One region of the Micromonospora sp. WMMD987 genome, then DNA from elsewhere that is predicted to be linked to it. Evidence: riboswitches for the same ligand, from Rfam matches in the RefSeq annotation. Region 1 holds a riboswitch; the other holds the start of a gene.
The links. A riboswitch is a leader RNA that binds a small molecule or an ion and turns the genes downstream of it on or off. The one in region 1 is predicted to bind cobalamin.
Positions count from the first base shown of each region.

Region 2: linked by a shared signal. The riboswitch ahead of O7612_RS12445 (ribonucleoside-diphosphate reductase subunit alpha) and the one ahead of bluB (5,6-dimethylbenzimidazole synthase) in region 1 are both predicted to bind cobalamin.

Region 1 is NZ_CP120861.1:3,871,851-3,876,055, forward strand. It holds gene O7612_RS16280 (iron chelate uptake ABC transporter family permease subunit) at 1-409, shown strand, start outside; gene O7612_RS16285 (ABC transporter ATP-binding protein) at 453-1,271, shown strand; gene O7612_RS16290 (hypothetical protein) at 1,296-1,637, opposite strand; gene bluB (5,6-dimethylbenzimidazole synthase) at 1,711-2,349, opposite strand; cobalamin riboswitch at 2,386-2,585, opposite strand; gene O7612_RS16300 (NAD(P)H-dependent oxidoreductase) at 2,672-3,235, opposite strand; gene O7612_RS16305 (DHA2 family efflux MFS transporter permease subunit) at 3,283-4,205, opposite strand, start outside.
Region 2 is NZ_CP120861.1:2,952,644-2,956,848, reverse strand. It holds gene O7612_RS12460 (hypothetical protein) at 1-362, opposite strand, end outside; gene O7612_RS12455 (oxidoreductase) at 418-1,320, opposite strand; gene O7612_RS12450 (helix-turn-helix transcriptional regulator) at 1,449-2,336, shown strand; cobalamin riboswitch at 2,365-2,583, shown strand; gene O7612_RS12445 (ribonucleoside-diphosphate reductase subunit alpha) at 2,703-4,205, shown strand, end outside.

The DNA of each region.
Region 1 (4,205 bases):
CGGCGCGCTCGCCGTGCTACTGCCACCCGCCGTGCTGGCGGCCCGGGGGCTGCGACTCATCGAGAACGGCGGGGACAAGGCGCTCAGCCTCGGCGTACCCGTGCGCCGGCAACGCCTCACCGCGACGGCCCTGGCGGTCGCGCTCACCGCCGTCGGCGTCGCCGGGGCCGGACCGGTCGGCTTCGTCGCCCTGGCCGCCCCCCACCTGGCCCGCCGGCTCACCCGCGTCGCCGCTCCCCTGGTGACCACGAGCGCGGTGTTCGGCGCCGCCCTGCTGCTCGCCGCCGACCAGCTCGCCCAACGACTCGTCCCCGGGCAGCAACTGCCCGTCGGCGCGGTCACCGGTGTCGTCGGCGGCGGCTACCTGGCGCTCGTGCTGGCCTGGACCTGGCGGGGCAGGCCCGGGTGAGCCGCCGCCCGTCCCGCACCGCACCGCCACCCCGGAGGCAACCATGACCGCCCCACCCACGATCGAGCTGGACTCGGTCACCGTCGGCTACGACCGTCGGACCGTCTGCCGGGACGTCTCCCTGCGGATCGCCGAGGGGAGCTTCACCGTCTTCATCGGGCCGAACGGGTGCGGTAAGTCGACCCTGCTGCGTACCATCGCCCGGGTGTTGCGGCCGAGCGCGGGCCGGGTGGCCGTCCTCGGCCGCGACGTGCACGGCTACCGCCGACGGCAGTACGCCCGCACCGTGGGGCTGCTCCCCCAGGGGATCGAGGCACCGGCGGGGATGACCGTCACCGATCTGGTGCTGCGCGGGCGGCACCCGCACCGGTCGGCGTTGAGCCGCTGGACGTCGCAGGACGAACAGGCGGTCACCGCGGCGCTGGCCGCGACCGGGACCACCGGGTTCGGCGACCGGATGCTGGCGGAGCTCTCCGGGGGTCAGCGGCAACGCGCCTGGTTGGCCATGCTGCTGGCGCAGGACACCCCGATCCTGCTGCTCGACGAACCGACCACCTACCTCGACATCGCCCACCAGTACGAGGTCCTCGACCTGCTCGCCGACCTGCATGCCGGTGGTCGGACCGTGGTCGCCGTACTGCACGACCTCAACCAGGCGGCCCGTTACGCCACCGACCTGGTGGTCCTGCACGACGGCCGCGTCACCACGACCGGTCCCCCGTCGGCGGTGCTCACCCCGGACCTCGTCGCCGACGTGTTCGGGCTGCGCTGCCGGGTCGTGCCCGACCCGGTGACGGGCACGCCCGCGGTGTTCCCCGAGTCCTCCCGCCCCCGCCCGACCGGTTCCGTCTCCGACGGGTGACCCGCAGCCGGGCACGGGACGGCTCTACTGCCAGGGGCCGCTGCGGCAGATGAACTGGGTGGTGCCGCTGTACTGGGTCGTGCCGCCGTCGAGGTAGCTGTAGCTGGCCCGCACGGGGTGGCCGAGGTTGCTGGCCGGGCAGGCGGCGACGAGGGTCGGTCCGGCGGTCGTGAAGGTGCCGACGCTGCCGGAGTACCAGGTGATGCTCCACGTCGTCGTGCCGGTGCTGCTGCCGTCGCAGACGAACTGCGACGCGCCGGACTCGCAGAACGGTGCCGGGGCGGCGGCGAGGGCCGGGGTGGCACCGGCGGTGAGGCTCAGCGTGGCAAGGGCGGACACGGCCAGGATCGTGACGGTGGTACGCATGGAACTCCTCCCGACGTAGCCGAGCGATGACTCAGCGCAATGTCAGCGTAGCCTCCGCCCGGGCTTGTCCGAACTAGCTGTTCGGTGTCACCTGCGGGGACCAGCGGTCGTGGTGCACCGCCTCGGCCAGGGGCCTGCCCCGCCGCCACCCGTGCCGTTCCAGGTCCGGCACCGCCTCCAGATGGGTCACCGGCCCGACACAGAGCCAGGCCACCGGCCGGATGCCGGCCGGCACCCCCAGCAGTCCGGCCAGGAACGACTCCCGGTAGAAGGACACCCACCCGACGCCCAGCCCCTCGGCGGTGGCGGCGAGCCACAGATTCTCAATCGCCAGACACACCGAGTACAGACCGGTGTCGGCGATGGCGTGCCGCCCGAGCACGGCCGGACCCCCACGCTGCGCGTCGTACGTGACGACAATCGACAGAGTGGACTCCACCACACCGTCGATCTTGATACGCGCGAACCGATCGGCCGCCGCACCGTCCAACGTGGCGGCGAACACCGCCCGCTCGGCCTGCACGTGCCGGTGGAACCGACGACGGACGGCGGCGTCCCGGACCACGACGAAGTCCCACGGCTGCGAGTAACCGACACTCGGCGCGGCGTGCGCGGCGTCCAGAATCCGGTGCAGGGTGTCGGCCGGCACCGGTTCCCCGGTGAACTGGGCACGCACGTCCCGACGGCGGTGGATGGCATCGTAGAGTTCCACAGGCAGGCTCCCGCTGCGCTCGGCCCACCCCGGACGGGCGGGCGGTCGACGCGAGGCCGGTCTTCGGACTCCCGGATCGACACCACCCCGTCCGCCTTCCCAGCCTGACGGCCAGTGGCTGCGCTCCTCGCGCCTGGACGGTCGCTCCCCGGTCACCGCGGCGGGCCCGTGCCGGACTCACACCGGCTTCCCGATTCTCCCCACACCCACAGGGCACCTCGCACGATCATGCCGCCGACGATGCTAACCCGCCCCAGCGACACCGGTCGACAGCGATGGAGCACGCGGTGAGGTGCCGTCGTGGACGGCACCCCACCGGCCGTCACGTCTGGCGCAGCGCCGCCAGGGCACCGCCCCAGGCCACCACCTGGTCCAGCATCCGGTGCAGAATGGCCTCCTGGTGCTCGGCCGGCAGCACCTCGCCGTTCGCGCCGAACTCGGTGAAGTAGCTCAGGCAGATCTGGTCACGGACGCCGGCGACGTGCAGCTCCGCCACCACCAGCCGCAGGTGCTCGACGGCCCGGATGCCGCCGTGGATGCCGTACCCGACGAACCCGGCCGACTTGTTCTGCCACTCCGCGTAGAGGTAGTCGATGGCGTTCTTCAGCACGCCCGGGTAGGAGTGGTTGTACTCCGGCGTGACGAAGACGTACCCGTCGTACCGCGCGATAGTCTCCGCCCAGCGCCTGGTGTGTTCGCCCGCGTAGTTCTCCGGTCCCATCGCCGCCGGGACCGCCTCGTCGAGGTGCGGCAGGTCGTGGTCGGCCAGGTCGACGATCTCGTAGCTGGCGTCGCCGCGCTGGGTGGCCAGCTTGTGGACCCACTGCGCCACCGCCTCGCCCCGCCGTCCCGGTCGGGTGCTGCCGATGATGATGCCGATGCGCATGGGTTGACCTCCTGGTCGGTTGACTGTGCTGAGCGGTGTCCCGGTCACTACGCCGCCGTCCGGCGGGTGCTTCGTTGTGCCCGGGTGAGCCAGGTGGCGAGGACGAGGGCGACGGCGGCCATCGCGGTCAGCCACCAGAAGGTGGTCCGGAACGCCGTGGCGACCTCGACCTCGGACCGGGCGTCGGCCAGCGCGTCGGCGAGGACCACGACGCAGAGCGCGCTGCCGACGGCGCCACCGACCCGGGACAGGATGTTCACCTGCGCGCTGGCGTCCGGCATCTGGTGGGACCGGACCCGCGCCAGGGCGGCGGAGACCGCCGGAGATCCGGCGAGGGCCAGGCCGACGCCCCGGACCACCTGGAGGGCCTCCACGAGGACGACGTCCGGGTCGGATGGCAGGAACGCCATCGGCACGGTGCCGGCGAGGACGGTCCCGAGTCCGACCAGGGTGACGATGCCGCCGCCGTACCTGTCGGTCAGCTGTCCGGCGATCGGGAAGGTGACCGCGGCACCGAGGCTGAACGCCATCAGCAGCAGACCGGTGTCGATGATGCCCCGGTTCATGGCGAGCTGGAAGTACAGCGGCATCACGATCAGTCCGCCGAAGAGCGCCGCGCTGGAGAAGAAGATGGTGCCGGTGGCGGCGGCGTAGACCGGATCCCTGGTCAGCCGCAGGTCCATCAGCGGCTCGTCGGCGCGCAGCGACCGGTGGACGAACAACACGAGCGCGACCAGCGCGACCAGCAGTGGAGTCAGCACGGCCGGCGTGGACAGCCCGCGTTGGTCCATCGCCGCGGTGATGGCGTAGGTGAGCAGCGGTAGCCCGAGGGTGACCAGGAACAGGGCCGGCAGGTCCAGCCGCCCGGCCCGACCGGCCGCACCACGCGGGACGACCCGCAGGGCCACCAGCAGCCCGACGATGCCGATCGGCACGTTGATCAGGAACATCCAGCGCCAGGAGAAGGTGT
Region 2 (4,205 bases), 920 kb from region 1:
TGCAGGCCGCCCGGCAGCGCGAACAGCGGCCAGTGCAGCCGCCCGCCGGCCTCCCGCCACAGGGGCCGGTAGTTGCGCCGGTCCACCGGGAACCGGTGACCGGTACGCCGGTACAGCTCCGCCGTCTGCGCCAGCAGGTCCGCGTGGGCCGCGGCGGCGAACTCACCGACGATCGCGGCCGCCACCGCCAGGCCGTCCCCGTCGTCGAGCAGGCCGACGATCGCCGCCACCTGGTCGGCCGGTCGGACGGCCAGGTGGGTGCCGAACCGCTGCCGCACCTCGGCCGACAGCGCCGCCTGCCGGACCGGATCCTCCTGGACCTGCCGGCTCCCACCGCCCAGCACCCGCCCCAGCCATCTCATCTCGCCTCGTCTCCGCCGCCGTCACCGACCGCAGCCATGCTAGTGCGCCCCTGTGTCAGAGGTAGCCGACGCCGGTCAGTTCCTCGGCCGCCGTCCAGAGCCGACGGCCGACGACCGGATCGGCGGCCTCCGGGCTGTACCGGACCTCGGTGACCGGACCCCGGGTCTGGAAGAACCGGGCCGGGCCGAAGAACTGGCCACCCCGTACCCCGGGATCGGTGGCGGCGCGCAGCTGGGGCAACGCGCCCCGCTCCACCGGCTGGGTGGCCAGCAGGCCGAGCCGGGCGATCACCCGGCCCCACCGGCCCCGGTGCTCCCACGCCCGGGGAGTCAGGTTGGTACGGGTGACGCCGGGGTGGGCCAGCACGCTGAGGACCGGCGACCCGGCGGCGCGCAGCCGACGGTCCAGTTCGACGCCGAAGACGGTGGTGGCGAGCTTGGACCGGCCGTACGCTGTGGTGCCCCGGTAGCCGCGCTCGCCCATCAGGTCGGCGAAGTCCAGGTGCGCGTTGCGGTGGGTGATCGAGCTGAGGCTGACCACCCGGGCGGCCCCTGCCGCGGCCAGGTTGCCCAGCAGCAGGCCGGTCAGCGCGAAGTGGCCCAGCAGGTTGGTGGCGAGGTGCAGCTCGTGGCCGTCGACACTGGTGCGGCGCGGCCCGAGCAGCACCGCGCCGGCGTTGTTGACCAGCAGGTCGAGCACCGGATGGTCGGCGGCCAGCCGCGCCGCGAACGCCCGTACCGAGGCCAGCGAGGCCAGGTCCAGCTCGCGTACCTCGACGGTCCCGCCGATCCGGCGGGCGGCCTGCCGACCGGCGGCGGGGTCGCGGACGGCCAGCACGACGTGCGCGCCCCGGTGGGCCAGCGCGGCGGCGGTGACCAGGCCGAGTCCCGAGTTCGCGCCGGTGACGACGGCGGTGCGGCCGTGCTGGTCGGGGATGCGGTCGGTGGTCCATGTCATCTGCTGCTCCTGGTCGGTCGGGGTGGGAGCGTCGACGCTAGGGGCGGACCGGCCGGGCGCGGTCGTTCCCGGTTGCCTAGGTCCCGCAGACCTACCCGGGCCGGTCCGGGCCGCGCCACACTGGCCCCATGACCCATCCGTACGCCCGCGAACTCGGTGACTTCCTGCGCGCCCGGCGCGGCCGGCTGCACCCCCGCGACGTCGGCCTGGAGCCGGGCGGACGCCGCCGGGTCACCGGGCTGCGCCGCGAGGAGCTGGCGCTGCTGGCCGGGTTGAGCACCGACTACTACCAACGGATGGAGCAGGGTCGCGAGGTCCGCCCGTCCGACGACGTGCTGGACGCGCTCGCCGCCGCGCTCGGGCTCGACGCCGGGGAACGCCGGCACCTGTTCACCCTGGCCCGCGCCGCCCGCCGGCCGGTGCCGGCCCGGGTGGACCACGGTCCGGAGCGGGTGCCGGAGAGCACCCGGCGGCTGCTGCGGGTGATGGACACCCCGGCGGTGGTGCTCGGCCGCCACCTGGACCTGCTCGCCTGGAACCGGTGGGCGGTGGCGCTGCTCGGCGACCCGGCCGGCCACCCGCCGGACCGGCTCAACATGCTGCTGCTGATGTTCGACGAGGCGGCGACGCGGACGCGGCGGTGCGCGGCCTGGGAGCGGCAGGCGATGGACTACATCGGCATGTTGCGGGCCGCGGTCGCCACCGACCCCACCCATCCCCGGGCCACCGCGATCGTCGGTGAGCTGAGCATCCGCAGCGCCGAGTTCCGTCGGCTGTGGTCCCGGCACGACGTGCGCGAGTCGGTCAGCGGCACCAAGACCTTCCAGGTCCCCGGGGTCGGCGACATCATCCTGGACTGGGACACCTATCCGCTGCCCGGCAGCCCCGGGCCGGTCATGCTGGTCTTCACCGCCGAGCCCGGCAGCGCCGACGCCGACGCGCTGCGGCTGCTGGCGTCGCTGCGGGCCACCGGACGGTCGGATGAGAGTTATCCGACACGCCCCCGCGACATCTAGTGTTGCCTCTCCCCCATGCACGCCATATATGGTGTGCCACGCAGCTGGTTCGCCCCACCCGGACGGGTGCGGTCGAGGCAACAGGGAACCCGGTGGAAATCCGGGACTGCCCCGCAGCGGTGAGTGGGAACGACCGCCGTCATCGAGCACTGGACCGCGAGGTCCGGGAAGCGACGGCCAGTAGGCGACCGGTGGACCCCGGTCAGGCCCGCGAGTCCGAAGACCTGCCAGCGCGCCGTGCGCTGCCGCGCGCGGCGGCCTGAGGTCGCGCGGGACGACCGACGCCAGGTTCCGGGGCGGCCGTCGCGCCGCGCCCGTTGGCGTTCTCCCGCGTCCGATGGTCATCGGTGACGGCGAGGAGAGGTCATGACGGTCGTACAGGAGAGTCCCCCACCCGGTGTGGGCGAGGTGGAGCCGCGCCGGCCGGTGCTGCGGGTGCGCACGCCCGACGGCGGCACCGAGCCGGTGGACGTCGACCGGATCGTCAGAGCGGTCGGGCGGTGGGCCACCGACCTGCCCGAGGTGGACCCGCTGCGGGTGGCCACCACGACGGTCGCCGGCCTCTACGACGGGGCGACCACGGCCGAGGTGGACAGGCTGTCGATCCAGACGGCGGCGGAGCTGATCGGCACGGAACCGCAGTACTCCCGGCTGGCGGCGCGGCTGCTGGCCGCATCCGTGGCGAAGGAGGTACGCGGGCAGGCGGTGGCGGGCTTCAGCCAGTCCGTCCGGTACGCCCACGGTCTCGGCCTGATCGCCGACGACACCGCCGCGTTCGTGGCCCGGCACGCCGGGCAGGTCGACCACGCTGTCGACCCCACAGGTGACCTGCGGTTCGAGTACTTCGGGCTGCGGACGGTGGCCGACCGGTACCTGCTGCGGCACCCGCGGTCGCGGCTGGTGGTGGAGACCCCGCAGTACTGGCTGCTGCGGGTGGCCTGCGGGCTGTCCACCACGCCCGACGAGGCGGTCGGGTTCTACCGGCTGATGTCGTCGCTGGCCTACCTGCCGAGTTCCCCGACGTTGTTCAACTCGGGCACCCGGCACACCCAGATGTCGTCGTGTTTCCTGGTCGACTCGCCGCGCGACGAGCTGGACTCGATCTACGAGCGGTACCACCAGGTGGCGAAGCTGTCGAAGTTCTCCGGCGGCATCGGCATCTCCTTCACGCGGGTGCGCGGCCGGGGCGCGTTGATCCGGGGCACCAACGGCCGGTCGAACGGGATCGTGCCGTTCCTGAAGACCCTCGACGCCGGGGTCGCGGCGGTCAACCAGGGCGGCCGGCGCAAGGGGGCGGCCTGCGTCTACCTGGAACCCTGGCACCCGGACGTCGAGGAGTTCCTGGAGCTGCGGGACAACACCGGCGAGGAGGCCCGGCGTACCCACAACCTCAACCTGGCCAACTGGATCCCCGACGAGTTCATGCGCCGGGTCGAGGCCGACGGCGAGTGGTCGTTGATCGACCCGTCGGACGCCCCGGAACTGCCCGACCTGTACGGCGAGGAGTTCGACGCGGCGTACCGGGTCGCCGAGAAGAATGCGGTCCGCACCGTCAGGGCACGGGACCTGTACGGACGGATGATGCGCACCCTGGCGCAGACCGGCAACGGGTGGATGACGTTCAAGGATCCGTCCAACCGGCTGTCCAACCAGACCGGTGTGCCGGGCAACACGATCCACCTGTCCAACCTGTGCACCGAGATCCTGGAGGTCAACAGCGACACCGAGACCGCCGTGTGCAACCTGGGGTCGGTCAACCTGGGCGCGCACCTGACCGGCGACGGCGTCGACTGGGACAAACTGCGCGAGACCGTCCGGACGGCGGTGGTGTTCCTGGACCGGGTGATCGACATCAACTACTACCCGGCC